DNA from 3 places in the Micromonospora sp. NPDC047557 genome. Region 3 is predicted to be linked to each of the others. Evidence: riboswitches for the same ligand, from Rfam matches in the RefSeq annotation. Region 3 holds a riboswitch; each other region holds the start of a gene.

Region 1 (10,497 bases), on a different contig from region 3:
CGTCGGCACCACCGGCCGGGCCGGGCCGGCGCAACCGACCCGCGACCCGGTGCGCCTGCCGCAGCGCCGAGTACGCCAGCCAGTCACCGCGCCCCACCAGCCGGTGCTTGAGCCCGGTCACGCCCGAGGGCATCGGGTAGCCGCCGGTGGGCAGGTAGCGGCGGTAGTGCTCGGCGACCCGCTGGAAGAAGGCCCGCCGCAGGTGCGGGTGCAGCCGGTCGTCGTTGCCGACCACCACCAGGTAGTGGCTGATCATCAGCTGGAACAGCTCGGCGTGCAGGCCCTCGTCCGGGTACCGGCGGTTGACCCAGTCCATCAGCCGCTCGTACTGGCTGAACGCGTCGAAGTGCCGGCCGCTGCGGGTGGAGGTGATCGCGCCCTGGCGGCCCTGCCGGTACAGGTAGCAGACCCGGTCCAGCACGGAGATCTTCTCCGCGCCGATCAGCAGGGGGTGGCTGAACGGGATGTCCTCGTACCAGCCGGGGAAGAAGCGCAGCTCCAGCTCGTCGAGGAAGGCTCGGCGTACCACCTTGTTCCACGCGGTGTGCTGCACGCGCAGCAGCTGCGGCTGGTCGGCCAGGCGGGCCACGCCCGGTACCCCGCGGAGCAGGTGGCTGCTCGCGTCGGCCTCCCGCCGGCCGTCCTCGTGCACCCGCAGGTGGTCCAGCATCAGCACGTCGGGCTGGTGCTCGCGCAGCCGGTCCAGCACCGCGCCGATCGTGCCCGGCGGCAGCCAGTCGTCGCTGTCGACGAACCAGACGTACCGGCCGGTGGCCACGTCGAGGCCCGCGTTGCGGGCCAGGCCCAGACCCACGTTCTTTTCCAGGTGTACGACGCGCACGCCGTCGCGGCCGGCGACGTAGGACCGCAGCATCGCACCGCAGCCGTCCGGGGAGGCGTCGTCGACGGCGATCAGCTCGACCGCGTCCGACTCACCCGCTGGGATGTCCGCCCGGATCGACTCGAGGCACTGGTACAGGTACGCCTCGACGCCGTAGACGGGCACGACGATGCTCAGCAGCGGCGCGTGCGTCGGCTCATTGACCACGTCGCCACCCTTGACGACGCGGGTGGCCAGCCCCGGAACCGCACGTGGCCGAGGACTGTGGAATCCCTGAACACCCGCGAAGCGGAAGGTTAACAACGGCCGCCCGGTTCACCCGGGAGTGACCCGGTAGGGTGCCTCGGTGCGGTCCTGCCGGGCCGTCGCGGGCGTCGCCGTCGCGCCGTCCGACGCCGCGCGCCGAGGAGGAGACGTACGTGCTGGTGACCCTGCGAAGCGTCGGGACCCCGGCATGACGAGCACCACCGACGCGCCGCCCGCACCGCCCGCGCCCGCTGTCGCCCGGCTGCCCTCACTGACCGGGTTGCGGTGGATCGCCGCGTTGCTCGTCTTCGGCTTTCACGCCGGGACGATGCGGATCATCGCCGAGCCGGACTACAAGGCGGTGGTCGACGCGCTGTTCACCCTCGGCCTGTCCGGGGTGCAGTTCTTCTTCATCCTCAGCGGCTTCGTGCTGGTCTGGTCGGCCCGCCCGGGCGACTCCCGGGCAGCGTTCTGGCGGCGACGGGTCGCGAAGATCTATCCGAACCACCTGGTGCTGTGGGCGGCCGCGCTACTGGTCGCCTGGTGGTTCGCCGACCCCATCCTGCCGGCGGCCGCCCTGGAGAACGTACTGCTGTTGCAGGCGTGGGACCCCCGGCCGGGCTGGTTCTACAGCATCAACACGGTGAGCTGGTCGCTGTCCTGTGAGTTCTTCTTCTACCTGTGCCTGCCGCTGGCGCTGCCCCTGCTGCGCCGCGCCCGGCCGTCGGTGCTCTGGACGCTGATCATCGCGCTGCCGCTGCTGATCCTCGCGCTCTGGCCGGCGCAGCACCTGGTGCCCGAGGTCAGCCGCTGGTGGTTCACCCAGGTCTTCCCGCCGGCGCGGTCGCTGGAGTTCTGGCTGGGCGCGGTGGCGGCGGAACTGATGCTGCGCGGCCTCTGGCGCGGGCCGCGGCTGACGGCGGCCACCGCGATCTTCGTGGTCACCTGGGTGACCGCCGCGCAGTGGATCCCCGCCCAGTGGTGGACCACGCTGCTCGCCATCGCGTACCTGCTGGTGATCACCGCTGCCGCCGACGCGGACGTGCGGGGCCGGCGCTCGCCGTGGCGCTCCCGCCCGCTGGTCTGGCTCGGCGAGGTCTCCTTCGCCTTCTACCTGGTGCACGTGCTGGTCATGACGAGCGTGCTGCGCCTTAGCGGCGACTGGGGGACCGGCTTTCGGGGCTGGCGCGGCCCGGCGGTGGTGCTCGGGTTCCTGCTGGTGAATCTGGTGCTCGCCGGGCTGCTGCACCGCTACGTCGAGACCCCGATGATGCGCCGGCTCGCGCCGCGCCGCCCGAAGCCGCCGTCGGCCGTCCCTCCACAGCGCACCGGCGACACCGACGACTGGGCCTCCGGCGCCGGCCGGACCGACGAACAATCGACGTACGCGGACTCGCGCTGACCCATCCGCGCAGGCCGGACGCGGTCGGCGCGGCGCGAGCCGACACGCCCGGCGTCGATGCGCACGGTCGTCGTCGGCGGTAGCGTGGGGACGTGCTTCCGGTCGCGCTCACCTGTCCCCTGTGGTGGGTGGCGCGCTGGGCGACCCGGGTGCTGACCAGCCTCGCCGTCATCGCCGCCCTCGCGCTCGGCGCGACCACGGCCCTTCCGGGGTCGCCAACGCCAGCCGCTGCGGCGACGTCCGCCGTCGCGCCGCCCGCGTCGCCCGACCGACCCGCCGCCGTGACCAGCACCGGGCCCGCGACGTCCATCGTCGACGACGACCAGACCGCCGCCCGCGACAGCGCCACCCAGGAGCGGGCAGCCCGCGACAGCGCCGCCGCTGACGAGTCCGCCGCCGTTGACGAGTCCGCCGCGGTGTGGTCCGGCGACCCGCAGCCCGCGCTGCACGACACTTCGCGCACCCTGGCCGCCACGTCGACCGGTGTGACGCCGGGGCGGGCGGTCTCCGAGCGGTCACTCCGCGCCGACAATCCGGCCGCCCGCGCTCCTCGGGCCCCACCGGAGCACCGGATCACAGCGGGCCGCTGACCGCGCACCGGCTCCTGACCCGCGCTGGGTCACTGACCTCCGCGCCGGCCAACTGACCACCGCACCGGCTGCTGAGCCGCCCCGCCGGAGCACCGAGGCCCTGAGCGAGCGTCCCGCCACCCGCACCTGTCGACACACCAGTCCGTACCGGCCGACCCGTGGGTCACCGACCCTCGTGCGGCTTCCCCGTCGCAACGCGCTTTCTTCCGAGGTGCCGACCATGGAGACCGTCGTCTTCTACCAGTTCCTGACCGAGGTGCCCCAGGCCGCCGCCATCTGGTCGGCCCTGTTCCTGCTGGCGCTGACCGTTCTCGCCGTGCTGGTCGCCCGCCCGGAGCGGGATTCGACCGCCTCCGAGCCGACGCCGCCGCCGCCCACCGCACAGGAGGTGGCCGCCGCCGAACTCGCCGACCTGCGCCGCTACGCCGAAGAGGTGGCCGTGGCCGCGGCCCGCGCGGCGCAGACCGCCCGGCGACGACGCGCTGACTGGCTGATCACTCAGGAAGAGGCGCAGGTCGCCTGGTCCCGGTACGACGAGGCGGACACCGCAGCCCGTCGGTTCGCCGCCGCCGGGGCGCTGCCGACCCCGCGTACCCCGCACACCCCGGCCGAGTACGCGGCCCGGGAGCGCTACCTGCACCGTGCCGCGATGGCGGCGCACTGGCGCGGCGAGTTGACCATGACTCAGCTCGGTGACGTGTTCGGGCACCGGCGCGGCTGGGATCCCCGCCGGCATCCGGTCGAGCAGGAGGTGCTGCTCACCCGGGCGATCCGTGACGCGAGGCTGGCCGACCACCGGGCCGCTGCCGAGCGGGAGCGGTCGGCCTGGCGGGACGCCGAGCTGGCGGCCGAGTCGGCACGCACGCTCGCCGAGGAGGCGTACGCGGCGGCGGTCCGGTTGCGGCCGAACCCGTCGCCGTCGCGCCGCATGACGACCCGGGCGTCGCGCTCGGCAGTCGTGACACGCTGGCGTCCGGCCCGGGTCGGTTGAGCCCGATCTGTTATGTGAGGCCCGTCACGGACGATGGAAATCGGGCGACCGGCACCATCGGCGGCCATTGTTCCCGCGATTGTGGCGGCGTTGCCGGCGGCCTGTCCGGTTGTCGCCCATCGGCGCCTCCGGAACCGGTTGTCCCATCGAGTCACGTCAGCGGCAATACGCGCAGAAATTGCTGTGCCAAACGATGTTTACGCAGGTGGACGCGGCTTGGCAGGGTCCGCACCGGCCAGTACTGTCGTGCTGTCCGGTGCGGTAACCGATCGCAGGAGGCGACGCCGTGCCGACCCGCTCAATCGTGATCTACGAACCGGGGACCCACAGTAAGTCCGGGGTGAATCCGCGAGCCACGGCCCGCGGTAGGGCGATCTTCCCGCCCGAATCCGTCAGCTAACCCGGTAGGCGGTGACGGAAGGAGTTCCATCCTCGTGCAGCACCTTTCCACCCCTCGGTTGTTCCCCCGCCTCCACGGCGTCGCGGTGCCCCCGCTCATCCGCCTTGTGACGGTGAGCTGACCCCCCGGGTCACCGCCTTTCCCGCCCGGCCGCGCCGGGCGTTCCCCTGAGCGGTTCACCATCCGCGGACCACGGTTCGCGCGCTGGCGCCTGCCCGGATACCGGCCGAGCCCGGTGTGCCGCTCGCCCCCCGAACCGTGGAGGACCCCGTGAAGCACACCCTGCAGCGTCAGCTCCGTCGCCTCGCGACCGAGCGCCCGTACCAGATCGTCGCCGCCTCCGCCGCGGCCCTCGCGATCGCCACCACGACCGGCGCCCTGCTCGCCGGCGCCGAGGGCGCCCCGGCCAGCGAGCACACCGCGACCACCGTCGCCGAGATGCGCAGCGACACGATCGCGTCCCGCGACCAGGCACGCGTCGCCTCCCCCTCGGCCGCGCCGAGCACGGCCGCCCCGGCCACCAGCGCCGCATCGCCCGCCGCGAAGGCCACGAGCAACCCGGACCTCACCCGTAAGCCGACGCCGCCGAAGCCGCCCGCGACCAAGGTGCTCGACTACGACTACGAGGCGCAGAACACCTACTACAACTGCGGCCCGGCGGCCACCCGCAACGCCCTCAGCGCCACCGGCATCGACCGTACGCAGGAGGAGCTCGGCGCCGAGCTGGGCACCACCGAGATGGGCACCAACTCGGCCGAGGACACCACGCGGGTGCTCAACGCCGAGGTGAAGGGCTCCCCGTACCAGACCCGGATGTTCGCGGGCGCGCCCAGCCCGGCGCAGATGGACCGCCTCCAGGCCGACGTCGTCAAGGCCATCACCGACGGCCGGGGCGTGGTCGCCAACGTCGTCGGGGACGCCACCGACACCAATGGCGGCTGGCACTCCTACGGCGGTGGGCACTACATCGCCGTCGTGGGCTACAAGGACAACGGCCGGACCGTGCGGATCGCCGACTCGGCCAACGCAGCCGACCCGGCGTACTGGATCACCACGATCGACCTGGCCAACTGGATCGCCACCCGGGGCTACTCCGCCTGACCCAGGCGCTGACGCCTACGACGCCGCGGGCGCCGTCCCCCACGAGGGGCCGGCGCCCGCGGCGTCTCGCGTCGATGCCGATGACGGCTCTCGTACCGGGCCGCGAACCGTGGGAGACTGCGGCCGTGGTGGACGAATCGGGTGGTCACGCCGGCCGCGGGCCGGTCCTGCTGCTGCTGCACGGCATGGGAGCGACGGGCGACGTGTGGCTGCCCTGGGCGCCACTGCTGGAGCAGCACTGGCCAGGGCGGTGGTTGGCGCCGGATCTCGCCGGCCACGGCTGGTCGGCCCCGCTGTCGTCGTACTCCTTCGAGGGTCTGGCCCAGCGGATCGCGCAGGGCCTGGCCTTCGACGACCGCATCGTGGTGCTCGGCCACTCGCTGGGTGGGGTGGTCGGCCTGGCGCTGGCGGCCCGCGCCGCCGGGCTGCCGGTGGACGCGGTGGTCGGGTTGGGCATCAAGGCGGTCTGGTCACCCGCCGAGCTGGCCCGGGCCGCGGAGCTCGCCGCCCGCCCGGTCGGTTGGTTCGCCAGCCGCACCGAGGTCGCCCGCCGCTACCTGCGGGTCGCCGGCCTCACCGGTCTGGTCTCCCCGGACCATCCGATGGTGGACGCCGGCCTGCGCCAGGTCGACGGCCGGTGGCGGCTCGCGATGGACACGACCGCGTTCGCCGTCGGTGAGCCCCACCTGACCGCGTTGTTGGCGGCGACCGACGTGCCGGTGGTGCTGGCGCGCGGCGAGCACGACCCGATGGTCACCGACGCACAGCTCAAGGAGTACGGCGTGCCGGTCGCCACGCTGCCCGGTCTCGGCCACAACGCGCACCTGGAGGACCCGGCCGCCGTGCTGGCGCTGCTGGACGCGTACCGCTGAGCTGCTAGACCGGTGCTGACGTGGCCAGGTTCTCCGCCGGCGCCAGCTCTCGGCGCGCGGCCGTCAGGAAAGCCTCGGCGTACGACTCGGCGGGGAAGTCACCCAGGTAGCGGCGGCGGGTGGCCCACCGCTCCTCGGCCAGCGGGTCGGTGTCCAGCAGCGCGGTGAGCACGGCGTCCACATTCGACATGTCGCGCCGCAGCACGTAACCCGACCCGGCCAGCGGGAAACGGTCGGTGAACCGGTCGCCCTCGTCGCCCATGTCGGTCACGGCGTACGGCTTGCCGGAGTAGAGGTAGTCCGAGATCACGCCGGACACGTCGGAGACCAGCGCGTCCGAGCGGTTGACGCAGTCGGTCAGGCTCAGCTCCCGGGCGGCCGCGCCGAAGACGTGCTGCCGCCCGCTGCGGGCCCGGTCAGCGGCCAGCAGCTCGGTCAGCCGGCCCAACTGGCGTGCCGACGCCGGGTTCTGCGCCGTGTACGGGTGGGCCCGCAGGATCACCGTCGCACCGCGCTCCAGCAGCCGTCGCAGCGGCTCCTCGGCCACCGGCAGCGAGCAGTAGTCGACGTCGGCGTGGTGCCCGGTCCAGGTCGGGGTGTAGAGCACCGTCGGGCTCGCGAGGCCGCGCGCCGGCTCCCGGCGTACGTCGATCGACTCAACCTGCGGGCGGCCCACCACCACGAACTTGTCCGCCGGGATCCGCACCCCGGCACGGGCGTACCTGTCGATCGCCGCCGGACCGGCCACGAAGATCCGGTCGAAGATCCCCGAGACCGGGTTGGCGCTCGGCGCCTTGTCGCTGTCGCCGTGGTGCAGCTGGATGTGGGTGAGCTGGGTGAACCGGACGCAGTGGCTGTTCTTCGCCCCGTGGTTGACGTAGAACGCCACCCGCAGGCCCGGCACCAGCGCCTCGTCGATCGCCCGCAGGGTGGGGCAGTAGATCACCGGCGCGTCGGTGGCCGCGGCGATGGGCGCCAGGAACTCCGGCTCGCGCACCAGGACCAGGAACGGCCTGCCGATCCGCTCCAGGTACGGCAGCCACATGGTGACCTGGTATTCCGAGCCGGGCGGCGCGGAGAAGTAGAGCAGGAACTCCGGCTGGTGCCGGCGCAGCGCGCGGGCCACCGGCCCACCGCCGACGGTGGGCCGGAACCGCCGCCGGGCCAGATCCAGCGCGACCACCCCGGCGCCGGCGCCCACCAGCAGGCTGACGACGAGCGCCACGACGGCGGGCAGGGTCAGCGCGGCGGCGAGGGCCACCGCCGCGAGCAGCCCCAACAGGGCGACGCCGAGCCGGTCGGCGATCAGCGGGGTCCAGGCCCGTACCGGCAGGTTGGCCGCCCGGACCTCCAGGTTGCCGGCGGTCCGCAGCGGCCCCACCAGCAGCACCAGCCCCAACAGGACCAGCGCCGTGGCGGCCAGCGCCGGCTCGAACCCGTCGTCGAGTCGCCGGGAGTAGCCGACCAGGACCGCCGCGGCGATCAGCGCCGTCTCGGCGACCAGGTCAGCGCCGGGCCGGATCCGCTGCTCGGCGGCCGCCGCGGCCAGCGCCGCGACGGCCAGCGCCAGCCCCCACCCGGTGCCGCCGGTCAGCGCCACCACGACGAACGCCAGCACCGCCAGACCGACGCTCAGGCACCGGGCAAGCAGCTTTCGGACCAGGTCACCACGCATGTCGTTCCGTTCGCCGCCGTCGGAGTTCCGTCGCCCGCGTCAGCTCGCGGAGGTCACGGCCGCCGCCGCCTCGGCCCGCGCCGACTGGGCCGGCACCGACGGACCGTCACCGGGCGCCCGGCGTACGTCGATGACCTGACCGGTCAGGTCGGAGATCAGCACGTCCAGCGACGACTGGGCGACGGCCTCCGCCGCGAGCAGGGTGTGCTCCGGCTCCTCGCCGAACGCCCGGGTCCGCATCGGGGTCGCGGTCCGCTCCGGGTTGATGCAGTTCACGCGGACGCCGACGTCGGCCCACTCGTCGGCGAGCGCCTGGGTCAGGTTGACCAGGGCGGCCTTGGTGGCCGAGTAGAGCGCGTAGCGGGCCCGACCCCGGGTGTACGAGCTGGAGGTGTAGAGCAGCAGCTGACCCTTGGTCTGCTGGAGGTACGGGAGGGCCTGGCGGGCGATGGTCACCGGGCCGACGAAGTTGACCTGCAACAGCCGGTCCATCGTCTCCTCGTCCATCTCGGCCAGGGCGCCCTTCTCCAGGATCCCGGCGGTGACGACCACGTGGTCGATCCGGCCGGTGGCCTCGAAGGCGGTCGTCAGCGCGGCCTCGACGTCCTCGGCGCGCTCCACGTGGGTGCCCGTGGTGGAGCGGCTGAACGGGAAGACCTGCGCGCCGTAGCGCCGGGCCAGCTCGGTCAGCTCGTGGCCGATGCCGTAGCTGCCGCCGAACACCACGATGGTGCGGCCGGTCAGCTCCTCGCTGTAGCTGCGGTGGTCGGTCAGCCGGGGCGCCTGCGCCGCGGCGAGCTGGAAGAGCTTGTCCGCCAGGTGCACGTCGACCGGGTGGGTGACCTTGATGTTCTCGTCCGAGCCGTCGATCACCTTGATCGGGGTGCCCGGCAGGTAGCGCAGCACCACGCCGCAGTCGTCGGTGGCCGCGAAGTCGGGGTCACCCTCGGCGATCCGGTACGCCTCGCGGATGGTGGGGGAGCGGAACGCCTGCGGGGTCTGTCCCCGGCGCAGCCGGGAGCGCACCGGGATGTCGGTGATGCAGTCGTTCTCGTCCACCTGGATGATCGTGTCGGCGGAGGGGATGGCGACGTCGACGGCGTCGTAGGTCCACAGCGCGTTCACGCACTCGCGGACGATCCGGCCGCTGAGCAGCGGGCGCACCGCGTCGTGGAAGAGGATGTTGCAGTCGGCCGGGCCGACGGCGTCCAGCGCGATCCGGGTGGTCGCGTTGCGGGTGTCGCCACCCTCGATCACCTTCGTGACCTTGCGCAGGCCGGCCTTTTCGACGATCTGCCGGGCGTCCTCGACGTGGCCGGTGGCCATCAGCACGATGATCTCGTCGATCTCCGGAGCGGCCTCGAAGACAGCCAGGGTGTGCTCGATGATCGGCTTACCGGCGATCTTCAGCAGCTGCTTGGGGATGCCGAGGCCCAGCCGGGTCCCGGTGCCGCCGGCCAGCACCACGGCCACTGTCCGCGAGGGCCGCCACGGTGCGGGGGTCTCCGTTGCGGCGTCCGGGCCAGTGGTCTGGTCCTGCGTCATTGCCGGATCCTCACTCTCAAGAATTGCGTTAACGGAAGGTTCCGCCCGAGCGGCGACGGAATGAACCTTAACGCGCGGACCGCGCCGCCCCAATGCGAGCGACGCGGTCCTGGTGCCGTGTCGATGCCGGAGGTTGGCCGGCACTCTACTTGCTGTTCGCATACGCCTCGTATGCGCGGATGACCTCGTCGGTGGGGCCGTCCATCCGGAGAACGCCCGATTCCAGCCAGATCGTCCGTTCGCAGGTGTCGCGGACCGACGAGAGCTGGTGGCTGACCAGGAACACCGTGCCGGCGCCCTCGCGCAGCTCACGGACGCGCTGCTCGCTGCGCTTGCGGAACCCCTTGTCGCCGGTGGCGAGCGCCTCGTCGATGAGCAGCACGTCGTGCCTCTTGGCGGCGGCGATGGAGAACCGCAGGCGGGCCGCCATCCCGGAGGAGTACGTGCGCATCGGCAGGCTGGCGAAGTCGCCCCGCTCGTTGATTCCGGAGAAGTCGATGATGCCCGCGGCCTGCTTGGCCACCTCGTCGGGGTGCATGCCCATCGCCAGGCAGCCCAGGACGACGTTGCGCTCGCCGGAGAGGTCGTTGAGCAGCGCGGCGTTCACACCGAGCAGCGACGGCTGCCCCTGGGTGTGGATCGCGCCCCGGTTGACCGGGAGCAGGCCCGCGATGGCCCGCAGCAGGGTGGACTTGCCCGACCCGTTGCTGCCGATCAGCCCGATCGCCTCGCCCCGGTACGCCGTGAACGAGACGCCCTTGACCGCGTGCACCTCCCGGACGTTCGGCGCGTTGGTGCGCTTGACGAGGCGGCGCAGCGCGGCCACCGGAGTGG
Region 2 (10,497 bases), on a different contig from region 3:
GTTGCAAAGGAGTCGGTGCCGGTGGCAACCATGCCCCCTCATCGTCACGCCCCGGGACTGTCCGCTCGGCCGGGCGGTCTGCGCCGGGTCGCCCATCGTCTGCTTGTGCTGGTCGCCGCCGCTGCGGTCGGCGCCGGAATGCTCGCCGTGCCGGCGCAGGCCGAGCCCACGGTCGACGAGATCGAGGCGCAGATCGACAAGAAGTGGGAGCAGTTGGAGCCCACGATCGAGCAGTACAACAAGGTGCGGGCGCAGCTGAAGGTCAACCGGAAGAAGTCGACCGACCTGCAGAAGAAGATCGAGCCGTTGGCCCTGCAGAGCGAGTTGGCGCTCAACCGCGTCGGTGACCTCGCGTCCCGCTACTACATGTCGGGCCCGTCGCAGGAGATCGGCGCGCTGCTGATCAGCGCCAAGCCGGACACGCTCACCGAGCAGCTCACCCTCCTGGACCGGCTGGCCGCGCAGGAGCGCAAGCAGGTCGAGGGCGTGCTGGCCGTGCGGGCCAAGTACGACAGCGAGAAGCAGAAGCTCGACGCGCTGATCGCCACCCAGACCAAGCAGCAGAACGAGCTGGCGGCCAAGAAGAAGCAGATCGACGCCGAGATCAAGAAGCTCGAGGCGTCGATGCCCAAGACCACGGTCAAGACCGTCGGCTGCCCGACCATCAACGGTGTGCTCGCCGTGGCCGCTCAGAAGGCGATCAAGACCGCCTGCCAGCAGGTCGGTGACCCGTACGTCTGGGGCGCCACCGGCCCGAACTCGTTCGACTGCTCGGGCCTGACCCAGTACGCCTACAAGTCGGCCGGGATCTACCTCACCCACCACACGGGTGACCAGTGGAACGAGGGCAAGGCCGTGTCGCGCGCCGACGCCCGTCCCGGTGACCTGGTCTTCTTCTTCTCCGGTCTGAGCCATGTCGGGCTCTATCTGGGTAACAACCAGATGGTGCACGCGCCTCGTGCCGGCAAACCGGTGCAGGTTTCCAGCATCACCACCATGCCGATCGCCGGGTTCCGCCGACCCGGCTGATCCAGCGGACGCAACGAGGGCCCCCGGTCGGATGACCGGGGGCCCTCGTCGTATGTCGTTCGTCAGCGGGGTGCGCCCACCGGGGACGGCAGGAGCTGCACGTCGGCGAGGTCGACGTACATGATGCGGTGGCCGAACTGGATCTGCGCGTACCGGTTGTTACCTCGGATCACCGTCCAGTCGCCGGGTGAGGAGCCGTCGAACGTGCTGGCCCGGTAGTACTCGCCGGCCAGCACCGCGCCGACGGCGTAGCGCTGACCGGCGGCCAGCGTGTACTGCAGCGGTGAGATCGCCTGGTAGGGCACGCCGGCAGGGTAGGCAGCCTGCTCCGGGTACGCCCGCCCGTACACCGGGATGGTGGTCCGGCCGGCCTTCGGGGTGGCCACCACGCCGACGGTCCAGGTGGCGGTCGGCGCGGACGCCGGGTTGTGGAACCAGGCCCGTTGCCCGAGGTACCAGATGGCCGTCCAGTCGCCCTGCCGGCCGGCCAGGGCGTACGTCTGGCCGGCGGAGGCCCGGGCCCCGTGGTCCGACACGTCCATCGTGTTCGGGGTGCCGTCCGGACGGAGCGCGATGTCGTTGACAAGCGGCGCGTCCGCGGACGGCGCGGTGTGCAGCACCACAGACGAGGAGCCGCGCGGGGCGCAGGGTGTTCCAGGAGTGACGCACCCGGTGAACGCCGGTTGGTTGGTCGCGTAGTCGGGGTCGATCCGGACCAGCCCGGTGGCGGGGGTGCCGGTGTCCAGTCGCGGCGCGTGCAGCAGATCGAAGTAGTGCGTCCAGTCCCAGTAGGGCCCCGGGTCCCAGTGCATCCCGCGCACGGTCGACGCGACGGTGCCGGGCACGTTGTCGTGGCCGATGATGTGCTGGCGGTCCAGCGGGATGCCGTACCGCAGCGCGAGGTGCCGGACGAGCTTCGACGAGGTCCGGTACATCGCCTCGGTGTACCAGGTGCCCTGCGCGGCGAAGCCCTCGTGTTCCAGCCCGATCGACTTCGCGTTGACGTACCAGTTGCCGGCGTGCCAGGCGACGTCCTTGGTCTTGACGTGCTGGGCGATGTGCCCGTCCACCGAGCGCAGCGAGTAGTGCCAGCTCACGTAGGTCGGGTCCTGGACGAGTTTCAGGGTGGTCGCCCAACTCGCCTCGGTGTCGTGGATGACGATGTACTCGATCTTCTGCCGGGCGGGCCGATCGGAGAGATCGTGGTTGCCGTAGTCGCCGTCGCCGAACGCCTCGTAGGGTGCCGGAATCCATTCACAGGAGACCGTCCGCGGGCACTCCAGCCCGTCCGGGCGGGCGAGTCGTCGCAGGCCCAGCCGGTCCAGCCAGGAACGCTGGGGTTGGACCGCGCGGGCCGGCAACGTGACCCGCTGGCCGTCGTCGGTCACGCGGGTCTCGCCGGCGCCGATGGTGGTGTAGACCTCGTCGGCGAAGGCCGCCGCGGCGTCGGCGCTGTCCGCGCCGGCGTAGCGGGCCACCGCGCCGTACCAGGTGGCGGGGTCGGTGCCGGCACCGACCGGGGCGCCCACCTCCCGTTGGTACGCGGCCAGCAGCGCCGCACCGCCCCGGATGTTGGTCGTCGCGTCGCTGCGCAGCGCCTCGGGGGCGGCGCCGGTCAGCGCGGCGGCGGCGTCGACGGTCTGCATCGCGGCGGTGGCCGGCGCGGGATCCGTGGCCGGCGCGGGTGCCAGGACGGCACGGGAGTCGTCGCCACGCGGATCCTCGGTGCCGGCGTCGTGGTGGCCGCGCGCGGGTAGGGCGGCCACGTGGCGGGCATCGGTCAGGTGCATCGGGCCGTAGCCGCCGCTGGTGCTCGGGGTGCCGGCGTTGCTGTCCCAGCGGGACTCCAGGTAGGAGACCCCGAGCAGCACGGCGGTCGGCACGCCGTACTCAGTCGACGCGGCGGCGTACTGCTGCTGACGGTCGGCGGCCGGTGCGGCCCAGGCGGTGCCGGCGCTCAGCGGTACGGCGGCCGTGGCGATGACCACGGCGACCGCGAGCGACGCGCGCCGGCCGGCGGGCAGGGTTGGACGTTCCATCGAACCCCCTAGATTTGACTGGTAACTGTGTGGTCACCTTCGCGCTGGTCGGGAGTCCGCGTCAATACCTTTCCATATTTCAAACTGCATCGAAAGAAACCTTCACGCACGCTCGGTGACCTCCTCCAATCGGTACGGAGTGTCACGGCCGCACGGGTTGCGGATCGGTAACGGCCGTCTCTACTCTGGTCATTTGTCGGCCCGGTAGCAGGTCTGCCCATCCCGGGCGGTAACGGACCGACACCGCCGAGTCGCTTGCGAGCGAGCCGGGGACCCAGGTTCCCCCGGGGTGAATCCGCAGCCAATGCGGTAGGGCGCCAACTTCCCGCCCGAACCCGTCAGCTAACCCGGTAGGCGGTCAGGAAGAAGGAGTACGGAACCCCGGTGGCCCTCCATGCCCCGCGGCCGTCGTCCGAACGGTCGGCCTCGGCCGACCCGACGTCGACCGTGCCGCGTCCACGCTGGTCCCGCTTCACCACCGCCCTCGCCGCCCTGGTCGGCGTAGCCGTCGTCCTGACCGGCAGCGCCACGGCGGCTCACGCGGATCCGTCAGTCACCGAGATCGAGCGCCAGATCGACGCCGACTGGAACAAGCTCGAACCGGTCATCGAACGGCACAACGCCACCCGCGCGGACCTGGCCGTCAAGCGCAGGCAGGCCGACGCGCTCGCCGCCCGCATCGCGCCCCTGGAGCGCCAGGTCGACGCCGCGATGAACAAGGTCAGCGCGCTGGCCGTGCGCGCGTACATGGGCGAGAACCTGTCGACCGTCAACACGATGCTCGGCAGCCGGTCGCCCGGCGAGGTGGTCGGGCAGCTCGAGATGCTCGACCGGTTCGCCCACAACCAGCAGCAGGACGTCCGGCAGGTCGCTGATCTCCGCGACGAGCTGGCCCGGCAGAAGGCGCCGCTCGACGAGATGGTGGCCCAGCTGACCCGGACCGAAGCGCAGCTGGCGGCCAAGAAGAAGCAGATCAACGAAGAGATCGACCGGCTGCAGAAGCTGCGCCTCAAGGTGTACGGCAACGGTGGCGGCGGTCCGCTGCGTCCGGCGCCCTGCCCGGCCAGCTACCCCGGCGGCGGCGCGGGCACGGCGGTCAAGTTCGCCTGCGCCCAGATCGGCAAGCCGTACGTGTGGGGTGCCGAGGGTCCGAACTCGTACGACTGTTCCGGGTTGATGCTCGCCGCGTGGGCGAAGGCCGGTGTGTCGCTGCCACACAACGCCGCCGCGCAGAGCCGGGTGACCAAGAACGTCAGCAGGGGCGATCTGCGCCCCGGCGACCTGGTCTTCTACTACAGCGACATCCACCACGTCGGCATGTACGTCGGCGACGGCTGGGTGGTGCACGCCTCCCAGGCCGGTGTGCCCGTCAAGATGAAGAAGGTCGACGACGGGCCCATCCACAGCTACGGCCGCCCCGGCTGACCAACGCGGGACGCAGCAGGGCCCGTCGCGATCTCGCCGCGGCGGGCCCTCGTCGTCCGCTGTCTATCGGGTCGGCCAGGCACGCCAGTTCTGCCAGGAGCGGCTCGGCGTCGGCCCCCGCTGACCCTGGTAGCGCGAGCCGTAGACCACCGAGCCGTACGGGTGCTCGGCCGGCGACGAAAGCCGGAAGATGCAGAGCTGGCCGATCTTCATGCCCGGCCAGAGGGTGATCGGGAGGTTCGCGACGTTGGACAGCTCCAGCGTCACGTGACCGGAGAAGCCCGGGTCGATGAACCCGGCGGTGGAGTGGGTGAGCAGGCCGAGGCGGCCCAGTGAGCTCTTTCCCTCCAGCCGGCCGGCGAGCTCGTCGCCGAGTGAGATCACCTCAAGCGTCGAGGCGAGCACGAACTCCCCCGGGTGCAGCACGAACGGCTCACCGTCGGGTACCTCGACCACCGAGGTCAGGTCGTCCTGCTGCATGGCCGGGTCGATGTGGGTGTAGAGATGGTTGTTGAAGACCCGGAACAGCCGGTCGAGTCGTACGTCGATGCTGGACGGTTGGACCAGGGTGGGCTCGAACGGTTCCAGGCCCAGCGTGCCGGCCTTGATCTCGGAGACCAGGTCACGGTCGGAGAGCAGCATCGGACCACCATAGCCGCGTCGGCCGGATCGGCCGGATTTGGTGCCGGTGACCAGCGCGTCGAGGTCGCTGCTCGTACATTTGTTCGATAGAATGCCGGCATGGCTTCCTGGTCCGAATTCGCCGCCGACGAGCCCCGCCTCGCCGACGGGATCCGCGTTCTCCTGCAGCAGTACGGGCCGGGCTTCGGCTACCTGGCCACGGTCCGCGCCGATGGCGGGCCCCGGGTCCATCCGGTCTCCCCGGTCATCACCGACGAGGGTCTGTTCTGCTTCATCATCGACTCGCCGAAGCGCCGCGACCTCGAACGGGACGGCCGCTATGCGCTGCACTCGTTCCCTCCGGAGGAGAGCGACGACGAGGCGTACGTGGCGGGCCACGCCTGGCCGGTCACCGACCCGGTCCAGGTGGCCCGACTGGCGCAGAGCGCCCGGGCCGAGCCGCAGGTCGACTGGCGGCTGTTCGAGTTCACCGTCGACGTGGCGATGTTGACCCGTCGCGAGCAGCACGCCGCCGGCGTTCCGGGTGTCACCCCGAGCCGCCCGGCCGTGCGGGTCTGGCTGGACCCGCAAGCCCCGCCCGCACCGGCCGCGCCTCTCGCCGTACCGCCGACCCGCCCGGCCCGCCGCAGCCGTGACGTCCAGTGCACGGCCGCCTGACCACGGCCCTGCTGTCCCACAAAACGCCGGTGCCGGCTCCGTCGTGACGGAGCCGGCACCAGGTGTACGCGAGGAGAGCTACGCCGCGCGGTACGCGTTCCACGCGGTCAGCATGCGGCTCGCCTGCCCCGCGGTGAACTGGTACATGCACGAGTCGTAGGTGTAGTCCATGAAGTTGGTGATCGGGTCCAGGCCGGTCGCCGAGCAGGTGTTCCGCCCGGTCGGGCACTCGTACGCCGGCGACGCCTCGGCCGGGGTGTCGCTGACGCTGTCACCGGAGCCGCCGCAGCCACCCTGGAAGGTGTGGTAGAGGTTCAGCCAGTGGCCCACCTCGTGGGTGCCGGTGTCGCCCTGGTTGTAGTTGGTGGCGGTGCCACCCGGCAGGGACTCGTTCAGCGCGACCACGCCGTCCATGGTGTTGAGGGTCTGCTGCGGGAAGGTCGCCCAGCCCAGCAGGCCGTCGCTCAGCTCACCGAGGTAGAGGTTGAGCGTGTTCTTGCCGCCCACCCGCAGCGACGACTTCATCGACCGCTCCGCCGACGAGCCGTTGACGATCGGGTACCAGGCCGGGTTCGTCACCCGGTTGATCTTGTCGAGCCGGAAGGCGAACGCGGTGGCAGCGCCGCCGGTGCCGCCCGCGTAGGCCTGGTTGAGCACGCTGATCTGCGAAGTGATCATCGAGTCCGGGATGTTGCCGCCAGCCCGGGTGCTGTTCTCCTGGATCACGTGCACCACCACCGGGATGGTGACGGTGGCCAGCGTCGTGGCGCCGGCGCCCGCCCGGAAGTTGGCGCGCTGGCGTAACGCCGCCGCGAGGTCGGCCTCGCGTTCGCGGATCTGCTTCGCGGTCAGCTCGTTCGGGTCGTGCGTGGCCGCCGCGCCGGGCTTCACCCGGGCGTTGGCGTGGCTGTCGGCCGGCTCCGCGCAGGCGCCGCCCGGCGCCGCGGAGAAGGCCGAAGCAGCCGGAACGACGCCCACCGCAGCGGTGCTGAGCAGCAGCGCGAGGGTCGTCGACGCGACACCGGCGGCACGCCGGGTCAGCAGGTTGGGACGAAGTCCCATGGGCACACCTCTTTCTGGCGGCGTGACAGGGGGTGTGTCACGCCGTGGCTGAAACGTGTCGCAGACGTTACAACCCATCGACGCATTTGAGAACGGCCATATCTTGCCGTCCCGAAATTTTTTCCCGAGGTGAAGCCGTCCCGCGGCCCGTGGGGGTGGCTGGGTGCACCGGTTCGACGACTCGGGTACAGTGGTGCCGCCTGCGGGTGTAGTTCAATGGCAGAACATCAGCTTCCCAAGCTGACAGTGCGGGTTCGATTCCCGTCACCCGCTCCAACGCAAGGCCCCAGCTCAGGAGAGGTTCCCTGGCTGGGGCCTTGATCGTTGCTACCCCTACATGAGCTGTCCGAGCCCGCTACGTGCCCGATCCTGGCTCTGCTTGATCTGCGAGCCGAGCGCGTCAGCGATGTGCTCATCCCGCTCACGGGCGGTGTGCTGATAGATCATTACGGCTCGGGTCGAGGCGTGGCCCATCCGGGCCATCAGGGTCGGACTCACTCGCCGCCACCGATGCCGCCGGTGAGGCGGGTGTACGCGGCGGACACCAGCATGATGCCGCCGAGGAGGACCGCCACGATGGCGAGCACCAGAACCACGCGAGGCCGCATGAGGGGGTGAACTCCAGATGTCTGGCCGGGGAGACCGGCTTTTCCGAATGTGTCGGCCTGATCGCCAAGGCCGGGAGGCCTACAGGCTGGCTCTGCGCCGAGTGACCAGATGCCCGCCGACGAGCAGGGCTGCCGCTGTGGTGCCCATAATCGCGCTCCACCAGGACGCCGAAACGGCATACCAGATTTCGCTAGTCGGATTGTTGCCCGCCCACGTAAAGGCCACGACCACTGTCTCATTCAGGACTTGTGCCAGGAGAAGACCTACTGCTGCGAACGGTGCCCGCGAGTCGAGCACCGTCGCGACGGCGCATAGCGCCACAACAGTCAGCATCATCACTTGCTGGTAGGGAAAGAGGTAGACCGGTTCGGACGAGAGCAACTGTGGTCCCCAAAACATCGCCGTCATTGCCGGCACAGCGAGCCACCAGAGAGCTGGCAACGCGCCTCGGTGCGTGCGCTGGATGAAAACCACGACCACTAGGAGAATGATCGCGGTAGCCACCGGCCACGACACCGAGTCGTACGACCACACGTAAGTCGCTTGCCACCCGAGCGCGGCCAGCGGCGCCACCCAGCGAAGGTCTCGCAGTACGGCGAAGAAGGCGAGCGCGCCGAAGGTCAGCACGCCGAGGCCGGCACGACCCGCAGGCCCGTCCAGCACGGTCCGAATGATCAGGTCCCCTAACTGGGACGCAAAAAGAATAATCACCGCTACACGTAGCCCAGTGGCCCAGACGGCTCGTGGCGTCCGGTCTTTGTCGGAGTCCAGCCGAACACGCACCCCGGACATCAGCAGCGCTACCGCCTCACCAGCCGGCGGCCAGCGTCGACTGGAATCGGCTCGCATCATCAACGTTCCGAGCAGTTCGTCGCCCCACTGCCGACGGTGCCGGCTCGGATAGGCGCGCAGCAGAATCTCGTACCGGCCAGCCAGCTTGTCGCTCACGCGAACCTCACCACTGAGGACTGAGCGGCCAACCGCTTGGCGGGATCGGTCACTATGGTCGCGGCAGCGGCCAACCTGGCGGCCTCGGCTTGAAGGACCTCGCGACCCGCAGGAGTTAGCGCGTAAGAACGTCTGGTGCGCCCATTGACAATTTCCTCGCTCACAACTTCGACCAGCTCAGCCCCGCGCAGCCGGTCGAGCACGGCGTACAGCGTTCCGGTGGCCAGCCGCACGGTCCCCTCGGACAGTGCCTCGACCTGACCGAGGATCGCGTAGCCGTGGCGCGGGCCGTCGAGCAACGAGGCAAGAACGAAGTAGCTGGGAGCCTGAAGTCTCCCCTGTCCCATACTCATGGCGAAGTTATATACGTGTAGCACGCATATGGCAAGCCCCGACGTACCACGGGCGACTCCCCATTCGACTCTCGACTATCGATGGTCAACGGCCGGCGAGCTGCTCAGACGCAACCGCCGCTTCCCACATACGGAGGCCCGCCGCGACGAGCACGCGATGACCCAGCCCGCCCCACGCCGCCCCGGTGGCATCCACGGCCAGTGTTCGTAAACGGAGGCCTGCACGCGGTTGCCGCCGGGCACGTGCCTGCCGCTTAGCGCGCGGCGTGGGCTGCCTCGCCCGTACCGGTAAGGGTCCGGTCAGGAGGTGGTCGCGTGTTCACCGAGGCTTTTCCCATCGTGACGACGCCCGACCTGCCGCGGTTGATCGCGTTCTACCGGGACGTCGTCGGCTTCGAGCTGACCTACCGGTTTCCGGAGGACGGTGAGCCGGAGTTCGTGGCCCTGCGGCTGGGCAGCAGCGAGCTGGGCCTGGCCGTCGACCCGCATGCCGGCGACCCTGCCCTCTCGCGCCGGTGGGAGTTGTGCGTGTACGCCGACGACTGCGACGCGGCCGTGCACGTTCTGCGCGCGGGTGGCGCGACGGTCACCGAGGAGCCGGTCGACCAGCCCTGGGGCGAGCGGTCCGGCCGGGTCACCGACCCGGACGGCAACCGGCTGCTGGTGCTCTCCCGCCTGTAGCGGGCGGTCATCGTCTCCAGAACAGGAGGTGGGTGACTCCGCTGGCGCTGGGCACCGACTCCAGGTGGAAACGGTCGAGCAGTTCGTCGGGGCTTTCCCACAGTCGCTCGCCGCGGTGGAGGTCGACGGGCGCGACGGCGATGTGCATCGTGTCGACCAGGTCGGCCTCGAGGAACTCACGGATGACGGCCACACCGCCACCGAGGCGTACGTCCCGACCGTCGGCTGCCTGCTTGGCCTGGGCCAGGGCCTCGGCGGGGCTGGCGTCGAGGAAGTGGAACGTGGTGTCGGACAGGGTGAACGACGGCCGTACGTGATGGGTGAGCACGAAGACCGGCGTGTGGAACGGCGGGTTGTCCCCCCACCAGCCCTGCCACTCGTGGTTTTCCCAGGGGCCACGCTGGGGGCCGAACTTGTTGCGGCCCATGATCTCCGCGCCGATGTTGCACTCGGCGTCGCGGGTCAGGTAGTCGTCCAGGCCGCGCGTGCCGCCCGGCTCGGTGCGGTAGATGAAGCTGGCGGTGGCGGAACGCCAGGAGAACAGCGGGGTGGGGTCGGCGTGGCCGAAGGGCCGTTCCAGGCTCTGCCCCTCGCCGGTGCCGAACCCGTCCCGTGAAACGTTGAAGCACTGCACCCGCAACAGTTGTGGCATGAAAAGCTCCTCGTGACGTTGATGGATGCGCGGGTCAGTTCGTGGTCGCGGTCGGGCCGCCGCCGCGGCCCCGGTCGTCGAGCACGAGCGGGGCGCGGCCGCTCACCTCGTACCGGATGTGGGTGACCTGCGGGGTGGGGATGACCCGGGTCGGCGTCAGCTCGATGGCCTCCTTGTCGCCGAGGTCGAGGTCCGCGTCGAACAGCCGCAGACCGGTGCCGAGCACGACCGGTACGACGTGCAGTTCCAACTCGTCGAGCAGGCCGGCCTTGAGCACCTGCCGCACCAGGCTGCCGCCTCCGGCCACGGCGACGTTCCGGCCGCCGGCCACTGCGCGCGCCTGCTCGACCGCGCTCGCCACGCCGTCGGTGACGTAGGTGAAGCTGGTGCCGCCACCGCG
Region 3 (10,497 bases):
TCGGAGGAGGTGACGGTGACGGGCCCCTGCACCGCTTTGCCGCAGGCGCCCCGCAGCACGGTGACCGCGCCGGCGGCCAGCGCGTCCGCCGCCGCCCGGTGCGCCGGGGTGTTGAGCGTGGACATCGGCTCGGTGGGGGCCGTCGCCAGCCGGAACTTCATGGTCAGCACCCGGGTGACCGCGTCGACCAGCCGGGCCCGGGGCAGCGAGCCTCCGCGCAGGGCGGCGAGCAGCCCGTCGTACGCCTGGCCGACGTTCGGGGTCATGAGGATCAGGTCGTTGCCGGCGTTCAGCGCCCGGACGGCGGCCTCGCCGGGCGGCCAGCGCTTCGCCGGCGGCATGTTCATCCCGTCGGTGATCACCACGCCCTGGAAGCCGAGCTGGCCGCGCAGCACGTCGGTGAGCAGCTTGTGGGAGAAGGTCGCCGGGGTGCCCGGGTCGATGGCCTGCGCGTCCAGGTGGCCGGACATCACGGCCATCGCGCCGGCCTCGAACCCGGCGGTGAACGGCGGCCACGCGCCGCTCTGCAGCTCCGCCGCGGACTGGGTGAGCACCGGCAGGTCCTTGTGCGAGTCGTCAGCGCTGTGGCCGTGCCCCGGGAAGTGCTTCAGGGTGGCCGCGACGCCGCTGGCCTGCAGGCCCCGGACCGCGCCGCCGACCTGCGCGGCGGCGAGCTTCGGGTCGGCTCCGAACGACCGCGAGCCGATCACCGTGCTGCGGGTGGCCAGCACGTCGGCCACCGGGGCGAAGTCGATGTTGATGCCCAGCGCGGCGAGTTCGGCGCCGGCGGCCCGCCAGGCGGCCTCGGTCAGCTTCGGGTCGCCCGCCGCACCGGCGGCGAGGGCGGTGGGCAGGATGGTGACCCCGTCGGTGACCCGGGTGACCACGCCGTACTCCTGGTCGGTGCCGATCAGGAAGGGCGCCGGGCCGGCGGCCAGCCGCCCGGCGGCGCCCCGCAGCCCGGTGGTCAGCTCGTGGACCTGCTTCGGGTTGTCGACGTTTGTGGTCTCCTGGTTGCCCTTGGTCGGGTCGTCGGCGCTGAAGCCGACCAGGATCAACCCGCCGAGCCGGTACTTCGCGATCATCTCGGCGGGGGTGTCGACGCCGGCGAGGGCCTGGTTGCCGGCCGCGGAGCCGGGCGAGACCTTCGTGGCCGAGTCGCCGTACGCGTACGGCATCAGCACCTGCCCGACCAGGTCCTCGTCGGAGAGCGTCGCGACGAGGGCGGCGGCCCGCGCGGCCGGGTCGTCGGCCGGGGTGGCGGCGGGAGCGCTCGGGGCCGCCGAGACGCCGGTCGGACCGGGCGTCGGGTCGGGCCTGTCCGGGGCGCCGGAGCAGCCGGAGACGAGCAGGGCGGTCAGGGCGGCGACGGCGACACCGGCGTGTCGCGGGCGAATCGGCACCCGCCCATCCCACCAGGCTCCCCCTTATCGGGGCAACTTGACCTTACCGGTCGCAGCGCCCGAGAGCGTCTGGCCAGCGGGGCGGTGGCGGAGGTCAGCCGACCCGGGTGAGCAACGTCACCGGTGCCCCGTCCCCGGCGTACCGGTAGGGCTCCAGGTCAGCGTCCCACGCGGTGCCGAGCGCCTTGTCGAGGGCGTGCGACAGCGCCTCCGGGGCCCGGGCGGAGGCCATCAGCGTCCGCAGCCGGTCCTCGCCGAGTTGGATGTCGCCGGCCGCCCCGACCGTGGCCCGGAAGAGGCCACGGGCGGGCACGTACATGAAGCGCTCACCGTCGGCGCCGGGACTCGGCTCCTCGGTGACCTCGAAACGGATCATGGGCCACTGCCGGAGGGCAGCAGCCAGCTCGGCGCCCGTCCCCGGACGGCCGGTCCACCCGCACTCGGCCCGGCGGGCGCCGGGATCGACGGGCTGAGCCGTCCACTGCAGGTTGACCGGCGCGGCTAGGACGCGCGCGATCGCCCACTCGACGTGCGAGCACACGGCGAGCGGGGTCGAGTGGACGTATACGACGCCACGCGTTGGCACGGTGACCTCCCGGAGAGCGAGGTGCGTCTTCCCCTACGACCTCGTCCACCGGAGTGGTTGCTGCAACACATGATGACTCCTGTGACGGATGGTGCGCCAGGGAATCGGAAAAAACGCCTGGCGGAATAGCCGGACGGGTGGTCTCCGTTGCCTCTCAGGACACCGCGACGACCAGCCTGATGTCGTGGTCCTGTACAGTTCCATCGGCGGCTTCTGCCGCGTTACACCTTCGCGGGCCGACTCAGTGTCACCCGCACACAGCCCCCGGACGTCCAGTCCTCCCGTACGTCTTGCAAGGAGTACCTCCGTGGCGAGCAACACCTCTAAGACCGCGCGCGCGTCCGTCCGGGCCGGCCAGGCTGGCCAGGGTGGCGCCCTCAGCGTGCTGGGCGAGTTCAAGTACCTCATCCCGCTCAACGGCGGCAAGCACGCTTACGTGCGCAACCTGACCAACGGCAAGACCGCGCACCTGCGCACCGACTCCGACGCCTTCGTCGAGGAGATCCGGGTGCTGGCCGCCGCCGGCCACGCCGCCAAGATCCGGGCGGAGATCAACAACCTGGCTGCCGTTCACCCGAACGACGGCTGGGAGGCCACCGAGAAGCGCCTGGTCGCGGCCGGCGTCTTCGAGGGCTGAGCCCTCCCCCACCGCAGCAACAGCAAACCGCCCGCCGGGAGTTCCCGGCGGGCGGTTTCGCGTCCGGTGTTCAGGTCGGGTCGAGCAGGGCAACCTCGCCGGTGCTCAGGTCGTAGATGCCGCCCACCACCGCCACGCGACCAGCCGCGACCGGGCCGGCCAGCAGGTCGTCCGCGCGCAGCGCGTGGACCGTACGCCGGACGTGCCGGCGGATCGCCAGGGGATGCACCGCCGGGTCGTCGAGCCCGGCCTCGGTGACCGCCGGGGCGATCTCGTCGACCAGGTAGGCGAGCGAGCCACCCGGCCGATCCCCCGACCGCAGCGCGTCCACCGTCGCTCCCACCGCCCCGCACCGCTCGTGTCCGAGCACCAGCACCAGCGGCACGCCGAGCTGACCGACCACGTACTCGATGGAGCCGCGCACCGCGCGGTCGAGCACGTGCCCACCGGTACGGATCACGCAGATCGCACCGAAGGTCTGGTCGAAGATCGCCTCCAGCGGCACCCGCGAGTCGATGCAGCCGAGCACCACCGCGTACGGCTGCTGGTCCCCGGAGGCGGCCGCCGCCGCGGCGGTGACGTCGTGGCCGTGCACGGGTTGGCCGCTGACGAACCGCCGGTTGCCGGCGAGCAGATCGGCGAGCGCGGCGCGAGGCGTACCCCCGGCCTGCCGCCCCTGTCCCGCCGCCTCCATGCCGTTCAGCTTGGCTCGCCGGCGACGGTCACGGGCGGGGTCGGGAATGTTCGCCCGGCGCGATTGGCGGGGCGTCCCGGCGGGTAGCCGGTGTTACCGCCGGGTATCCCGGTGACTGGTGAGGCCGGGGCGGCCCGGGGAGGTGGCGATGCCGGAGGGCTTCGAGGTCGGTATGCCCGACGGCGTACGACTGCACGTGGAGGTCACGGGGCCTGCGGACGCCCCGGTCACGGCCGTCCTGCTGCACGGCTGGACGCTGGACGGGCGCAGCTGGCACCGGCAGGTGGACGCGCTCACCGCCTCGGCCGGCGGCGCGGTGCGGGTGGTCACCTACGACGCGCGCGGCCACGGCCGGTCCAGCTGCATGGCGTTGCCCACGGCCACCCTGGCCCAGCTCGGCGACGATCTGGCCGCCGTCCTCGACGCGATCGCGCCGACCGGTCGGGTGGTCCTGGTCGGGCACTCGATGGGCGGAATGACGATCATGGAGTACGCGCACCGCCACCCCGGCCACTTCGCCGCCCGTACGGCCGGCCTGGTCTTCGTCTCGACCACCGCTGAGGGGCACACGCACACCGTCTACGGGCTCTCGCCGCGCATCGCCCGGCTGATCCGGCTCGCCGAGACGACGGGCGCAGGTGTCCTGGCCCGGTGCGGCTCGTGGCGACCGCCCCGGGCGCTGCTGAACGCGTTGCAGCCGAGCATCCGGTGGATGCTCTTCGGCGACCGCTGCGATCCCTCCGACATCCGGTTGGTGACCTCGGCGGTGGCCCGCGCCTCGCTGCGCTCGATCGGCGGCTTCCGCGCCTCGTTCGGCGCCCAGCACCGGCTGGACAGCCTCACCGCGCTGGCCCACCTGCCGGCCGCCGCCCTGGTCGGTGACCGGGACCGGCTGACCCCACCGCCGTGCGCCGAGTCGATCGCCGCCGCCCTCCCGGCCACCGAGCTGACCGTCTGTCCGGGTGCCGGACACATGCTGATGATGGAACGCCCGGACGAGGTGAACGCCGCGCTGACCGGCGTACTGGGTCGGGTGCTCGCCGCGCCGGCGGGCGACGGGCACGACGCGAGCGCGGCCGGGACGGGTCGCTGAGCACGTTCCCGCACCTCGGGCGCGAAGCGCCGGGCCCGGGGCCGTACCCTTCTGCGGTTGGCCCGCGCGGTTCGCGCCGCTTGCCGGCGACATCGAAGGAGCGTGCGTTGACCGACCAGACCGCCCTGGAGCAGGAGATCGCCGTCGAGCAGCGGCACCTCGACCGGGTGTACGCCCGACTGGCCGAGCTGCGCCAGTTAGCGGTTCGGGCCGAACGGGACGGCTACCGGATGGCCCGGGTCGGCACGTTCGGCGCGCTTGTCGAGCGCGACGCGATGGTCTTCCACGCCGCGCAGCGGCGGCACACCCTCGACGCCGAGCACGAGGGGCTGGTCTTCGGCCGTCTGGACCTGCGCGACCGGCAGGTGCTGCACGTCGGGCGGCTCGGCATCCGCGACGAGGACGCCACCACGCTTGTCGTCGACTGGCGCGCGCCGGCCGCGTCGGCGTTCTACCAGGCCACGCCCGCGCAGCCGCTGGGCGTGGTGCGCCGCCGTACGATCCAGTCCCAGCGGGAGCGGGTCACCCGCATCGAGGACGACCTGCTCGATCCGGACGCCGCCCCGGAGGGGATGACGGTGGTCGGTGACGGCGCGCTGCTGGCCACCCTCTCCCGCGCCACCGGTCGGGGCATGCGCGACATCGTGGCGACGATCCAGCGGGAGCAGGACGAGGCCATCCGGTCGCCCGGTTCCGGGGTGACGATCGTCGCGGGCGGCCCGGGCACCGGCAAGACGGCGGTCGCCCTGCACCGGGCGGCCTTCCTGCTCTACTCCGACCGCAGCCGGTACGCCGGCGGGGGCATCCTGGTGGTCGGGCCGTCAAGCGTCTTCGTCGAGTACATCGCCTCGGTGCTGCCCTCGCTCGGTGAGGACACGGCGACCCTGCACTCGCTGGGCACCCTCTTTCCGGGAATGACCGCCACCCGTACCGACCCGCCAGAGGTGGCGGCGGTGAAGGGCTCGCTGCGGATGCGCCGGGTGCTGGAGCGCGCGGCCCGCGACGCGGTGCCGGGCGGCCCGGGTGAGCTGCGGCTGCTCTACCGGGGCACGCTGCTGCGGCTGGACCGGGCCGAGCTGGACCGGATCCGGGACCGCGCGCTGCACCGTGGCGCCCGGCGCAACGAGGTACGCCGGGCCGGCTTCGACGGGGTGTTCGCCGCGCTCTGGGCGCAGGCCCGGGCGGTGGGCATCACCCGGCTGCCGGAGCAGCGGGCCTTCGAGGGCGAGATCGCCGAACGGCCGGAGTTCCGGGAGTTCCTCAAGGCGTGGTGGCCGCGCCTGCACCCCCGACACGTGCTCGGCTGGCTGGCTCGCCCGGATCGGCTGCGTCGGTACGCCGGCGGGATCCTGTCCGGCGCGGAGATCAGGCTGCTCACCGCCGCGTACCAGAATCTGGACACCGCGGGTCTGACCATCGCTGACGTGGCGTTGCTGGACGAGTTGGACGCGCTGCTCGGCAAGCCGATGCAGCCGGCGCGGGCCCGCCGCGACCCGTTCCAACTCGCCGGCGGCGTGCGCGAGCTGAGCACCGCCAGCGACCGGCAGCGGGCCGCTCGCGCGGCGGCCCGGGAGCGTCCGGAGGACTACCGGGAGTACGCGCATGTGGTGGTGGACGAGGCGCAGGACGTCTCGCCGATGCAGTGGCGGATGGTCGGACGGCGTGGCCGCCTCGCCTCCTGGACCGTCGTGGGCGACCCGGCGCAGACCGCGTGGACCGGTGATCCCCAGGAGCTGACCCTCGCTCGGGACCAGGCGCTGGGCCGGCGCAAGCGGCACGATTTCACGCTCACCACCAACTACCGCAACTCGGCGGAGATCTTCGCGGTGGCGGCGGCGGAGATCCGTCGGCTCTACCCGGACCTGTCGCTGCCGACCGCCGTCCGCTCCACCGGGATCGACCCCGTCGAGCTGGTGGTGCCGCCCGCCGGGCTGGAGACCGCGGTCGTGGAGGCGGCCAGCGGCCTGCTGGCCGAGGTGGACGGCACGGTCGGGGTGATCACGCCGGTCACCCGCCGCGACGAGGTCGCCGGTTGGCTCGGCTCACTCGGCGCGGCGCGGTTGCAGGTGGTGACCAGCCTGGAGGCGAAGGGCATGGAGTACGACGGGGTGGTGCTGGTCGCCCCGAGCGAGATCCGGGCCGATCCGGGCTCCGGCGTACGCACGCTCTACGTGGCGCTCTCCCGGGCCACCCAGCGGCTCACCACCATCGACCCGACCGGCTGACCTGCGGGTTGCGGTGTCGCAGGGTTGGCCGGCCCGTACACTTGCATACATAGCGATGTGAGCATACATTTGACCAGGTCCCGGGTGGCGACGGAGGGTGGATCTCGTGGGAGCAGGTCATGACCACCACCACGGGTCGGTCACCAACGCCGCCCACCAGCACCGGGGCCGACTCTGGGCCGCGTTCGGGCTGCTCGCGACCCTGATGGTGGTCGAGGGTGTGGCCGCCTTCCACACCGGCTCGCTCGCCCTGCTCTCCGACGCCGGGCACATGTTCACCGACGTGCTGGGCATCGGGATGGCGCTCGCCGCGATCACCGCCACCCGGCGGGCCACCGGCGACCCGCAGCGCACCTTCGGGCTCTACCGCCTCGAGGTGCTCGCCGCCCTGGCCAACGCCGTCCTGCTCTCCGGCGTGGCGGTCTACGTGGTGATCGAGGCGATCGGCCGGTTCGGCGACCCGCACGAGGTGCTGACCGGCCCGATGCTCGCGGTGGCCGTTCTCGGCCTGCTCGCGAACGTGATCGCGTTCGCGCTGCTGCGCACCGGCGCCCGGGAGAGCATCAACCTCCAGGGCGCCTACCTGGAGGTGCTCGGCGACCTGCTCGGCTCGCTCGGCGTGATCGGCGCGGCGGTGCTCATCGCGGTCACCGAGTGGTGGTGGGCCGACCCGTTGGTCGCGGTCGCCATCGGCGTGTTCATCCTGCCGCGCACCTGGCGGCTGGGGCGCGCGGCCGTCCGCATCCTGGTGCAGGCCGCCCCGGAACACCTCCAGGTCACCGCCGTGCACGACCGACTGGCCGCGGTGCCCGGCGTGGTCGAGGTGCACGACCTGCACGTCTGGACGCTCACCTCGGGCATGGAGGTGGCCTCCGCACACCTGATCATGGCGCCCGGCGGGGAGGTCGGCACGGTGCTCACCGCGGCGCGTACCGCCCTGCGGGAGGACTTCCGCATCGAGCACGCCACGCTGCAGATCGAGCCCGGGTCCGCCACGGGCGCCTGCGGTTCGATCGAATGGTGATCACTTATCTGGCGGAAAGACCGTTTCGCCGTCATCTTCGGTGGTGGCGCAGACACCTTCCGTCACATCGACTGCACACGTCCCACCTGCCCCGGTAGGCTCGTCCCCGGCCACCACCCGGCGGCGCCCTCCCGGCGCCGGTGGCGGCCGCCGCCTAATCACCCGAGAGGGCGAACCGGGGAACCACGTTCCTGGGGTGCATCCGCGTCAGCGGTAGGGATCTTCCGTCCCGAACCCGTCAGCTAACCCGGTCGGCGGCTGACGGAAGGACATGCGTAGTGGCACCAGCACGACCACCCGCCGCCCGACTCGCGGCACTGATCGTCATGATGGTCACCCTCGGCGTCGCCCTACCGGTGGGCGCCGCCACCGCCGCTCCCCCCGGCGGCCTGCGGGCCGCCGCGGCGCCCGACGGCGACGAGGAGGGCGGCACCCCCGCGCTGCGGGCCCAACTGGAGGCCGCCAGCAAGGGCTACCTGGACGCGAAGCGCGCCCTGGACACCTCCGTCCAGCGCCAGCAGCAACTCGCGGCCAAGCTGAAGACCACCGAGGCCGAGATGACCGTGCGCAACGGCAAGGTCGGCGAGATCGCCGGCGTGGCGTACCGCACCGGCCGGCTCAGCACCGTCTCGGCGTTGCTCAACACCAACAGCCCCGAGGGCTTCATGGACCGGGCGGCCGCGCTGGACGTGGTGGCCGCCAACGAGGACCGGGTGCTGCGCGACCTGCACACCACCCGGGACGAGGCCAACCGCACCCGCACCGCGCTGGACGGCGAGATCCGCGAGCAGCGCAAGCAGGTCGAGGTGATGGCCAAGCGCAAGGAACAGGCCGAACGGGCCCTGGCGGTCGCCACCAGCAAGCCGCGCACCACCGCTGCCGACACCAGTTCCAACCGGGGCACCTCCACCGCCAACGCGCAGCCCGCGCCGCGCAACTCCGACGGCTCCTGGCCGTCCGAGTCGTGCAGCATCAACGACCCCACCCCGGCCAGCGGCTGCATCACCCCCCGCACCCTGCACGCCCTCAACCAGGCGAAGGCCGCCGGCTTCACCCGGTACGTCTCCTGTCACCGCTCGGGCGGCTCCGGCGAACACCCGAAGGGTCGGGCCTGCGACTTCGCCGCCCAGAAGGGCGGCTTCGGCGGGGACGCCACCGGCGGCGACAAGACGTACGGCAACAACCTGGCCGCGTACTTCATCCGCAACTCCGACCGGCTCGCCGTGCTCTACGTGATCTGGTACCGGCAGATCTGGCTGCCCAGCAGCGGGTGGAAGGCGTACAGCGGGGGGAACGGCGACCCCTCCAGCGACCACACCAACCACGTACACCTGTCGGTGTACTGACCCCACCGATGGCCGGCGCACCGTCGAGCGGTGCGCCGGCCCCGGGTACGTCAGCGGACGTACCCCGGACGTCGCCGGTGATCGGACGACCCGGCCGGGCCGGGCCGGCAGCATGTCGGGTATGCCGCGAATCTCGCCCACCACCCGCAAGGCGCTGCTCACCCTGCACATCATCACCTCGGTCGGTTGGCTCGGGGCCGACCTGGTGCTGCTCACCCTCGGCATCGCGGCACAGCGCGGCGCCGACCCGGCCGTGGTCTATCCGGTCGCCGGGCTCGTCGGCACGGTGCTGTTCGCGCCGCTGAGCGTGCTCGTCTGGCTCGTCGGCGTCGCCAGCGCGCTGCTCACCCCCTGGGGCCTGGTGCGCTACCGGTGGGTGCTGGTCAAGCTCGTGATCACCACGGTGATGGTCGGGCTGGTGCTGTTCCTGCTCACCCCGAACCTGCGGCACGCGAGCGCGCTGGGCGCCGCCCTCCCCGCCCGGGATCGCGCCGACCTGGTGATCGCGCCCGCGGTGTCGACCAGCCTCATGATCATCGCGACCGTGCTCTCCACGTACAAGCCCTGGGGCCGCCGACCCGCCCGGCCGACCGGCGCGCGGAGCGTGGCGCGCGAGCGCGCCACCACGAGGACGTAGCGGCCACCGGGAGGCCACATGACGCGAGGCCGCAGGCGTGGGGTGGGTCAGGCCGGGGGTTGTTCGTCGTGGGTGGCCTCCAGGGCCGCACCGAGGCGGGTGGCCAGGGCGAGGTGGGCGGCGCGGGCCTGTTGGAAGGCGTACCGGAACAGGGGCGTCGGCGCGCGCAGGGTGATGTCGACGTCGATCCGGACCAGGCCGTCCGGCTCGGTGCGCAACCGGGTGTGGTTCCGGACGGTGGTGGCCGGCCACTGGCGGGCCACCGTGACGATCTCGTCAGGTTCGCTGATCAGCACGTCCGCCTGGTAGGTGGTGCGGAAGCGCAACGGCCCCACCGCCAGCCTGTCGTTGATCGTGTAGCTGGCTCGGGCCCCCGGACGGGGCGGCACCCGGCGGACCCGGACGATCAGGGGGTGCAGTTCGCCCTGGCGGGTCAGGTCGCTCAACAACGCCGCCGCCTCGGCGAGTGAGCAGCGGGCCTGGACGGTGTAGCTGAAGCTGTCGCTGCTGAGCACACCGTCTCCCGACGTCGCTGGTCGCACGATCGTCCCGTACCCGGCCCACGCTGGCAACGCCCGGACGGACACCGTCCGTTGTCCCGGTATTCGCGCGCCGTTCCCATTACGGTCGGCTGATGGGAAATCACCGGTTGTGACGAAGGGTGGACACGCATGTTCGGTGACGACCGGTGAGCGGGCACGTGATGGTCTTCGCGCCGACCCCGCAGCTGACGGTGACCGTGGACCAGCCGAACGACCAGCCCGAACTGCACCTGCACCCCGGCGGCCAGGGCGTCTGGCAGGCCCGCATGGTGCTGTCGCTCGGCGTCGACGTGGTGCTCTGCGCCGCGCT

What was found. A riboswitch is a leader RNA that binds a small molecule or an ion and turns the genes downstream of it on or off. The one in region 3 is predicted to bind cyclic di-AMP.
Region 1: another riboswitch for cyclic di-AMP. It lies ahead of ACGGAQ_RS08700 (C39 family peptidase); the one in region 3 lies ahead of ACGGAQ_RS10790 (coiled-coil domain-containing protein).
Region 2: another riboswitch for cyclic di-AMP. It lies ahead of ACGGAQ_RS06480 (NlpC/P60 family protein); the one in region 3 lies ahead of ACGGAQ_RS10790 (coiled-coil domain-containing protein).

The regions. Positions count from the first base shown of each region.
Region 1 covers NZ_JBIDDK010000002.1:193,621-204,117, forward strand. Annotated here, with positions in the region: gene ACGGAQ_RS08680 (glycosyltransferase family 2 protein) at 1-1,048, opposite strand, end outside; gene ACGGAQ_RS08685 (acyltransferase family protein) at 1,296-2,489, shown strand; gene ACGGAQ_RS08690 (hypothetical protein) at 2,582-3,079, shown strand; gene ACGGAQ_RS08695 (hypothetical protein) at 3,300-4,070, shown strand; cyclic di-AMP (ydaO/yuaA leader) riboswitch at 4,356-4,496, shown strand; gene ACGGAQ_RS08700 (C39 family peptidase) at 4,729-5,571, shown strand; gene ACGGAQ_RS08705 (alpha/beta fold hydrolase) at 5,697-6,443, shown strand; gene ACGGAQ_RS08710 (CDP-glycerol glycerophosphotransferase family protein) at 6,448-8,118, opposite strand; gene ACGGAQ_RS08715 (D-ribitol-5-phosphate cytidylyltransferase) at 8,158-9,663, opposite strand; gene ACGGAQ_RS08720 (ABC transporter ATP-binding protein) at 9,809-10,497, opposite strand, start outside.
Region 2 covers NZ_JBIDDK010000001.1:1,368,303-1,378,799, reverse strand. Annotated here, with positions in the region: gene ACGGAQ_RS06490 (NlpC/P60 family protein) at 16-1,029, shown strand; gene ACGGAQ_RS06485 (N-acetylmuramoyl-L-alanine amidase) at 1,092-3,068, opposite strand; cyclic di-AMP (ydaO/yuaA leader) riboswitch at 3,303-3,439, shown strand; gene ACGGAQ_RS06480 (NlpC/P60 family protein) at 3,453-4,493, shown strand; gene dcd (dCTP deaminase) at 4,557-5,135, opposite strand; gene ACGGAQ_RS06470 (pyridoxamine 5'-phosphate oxidase family protein) at 5,235-5,792, shown strand; gene ACGGAQ_RS06465 (zinc metalloprotease) at 5,871-6,854, opposite strand; tRNA gene ACGGAQ_RS06460 (tRNA-Gly) at 7,057-7,130, shown strand; gene ACGGAQ_RS06455 (hypothetical protein) at 7,542-8,411, opposite strand; gene ACGGAQ_RS06450 (PadR family transcriptional regulator) at 8,408-8,764, opposite strand; gene ACGGAQ_RS06445 (VOC family protein) at 9,080-9,445, shown strand; gene ACGGAQ_RS06440 (dihydrofolate reductase family protein) at 9,453-10,097, opposite strand; gene ACGGAQ_RS06435 (dihydrofolate reductase family protein) at 10,132-10,497, opposite strand, start outside.
Region 3 covers NZ_JBIDDK010000003.1:72,799-83,295, reverse strand. Annotated here, with positions in the region: gene ACGGAQ_RS10825 (glycoside hydrolase family 3 protein) at 1-1,403, opposite strand, end outside; gene ACGGAQ_RS10820 (DUF3145 domain-containing protein) at 1,498-1,989, opposite strand; gene ACGGAQ_RS10815 (hypothetical protein) at 2,297-2,626, shown strand; gene ACGGAQ_RS10810 (carbonic anhydrase) at 2,697-3,320, opposite strand; gene ACGGAQ_RS10805 (alpha/beta fold hydrolase) at 3,469-4,413, shown strand; gene ACGGAQ_RS10800 (HelD family protein) at 4,521-6,638, shown strand; gene ACGGAQ_RS10795 (cation diffusion facilitator family transporter) at 6,745-7,662, shown strand; cyclic di-AMP (ydaO/yuaA leader) riboswitch at 7,804-7,935, shown strand; gene ACGGAQ_RS10790 (coiled-coil domain-containing protein) at 7,941-9,008, shown strand; gene ACGGAQ_RS10785 (hypothetical protein) at 9,130-9,645, shown strand; gene ACGGAQ_RS10780 (SRPBCC family protein) at 9,693-10,160, opposite strand; gene ACGGAQ_RS10775 (PfkB family carbohydrate kinase) at 10,334-10,497, shown strand, end outside.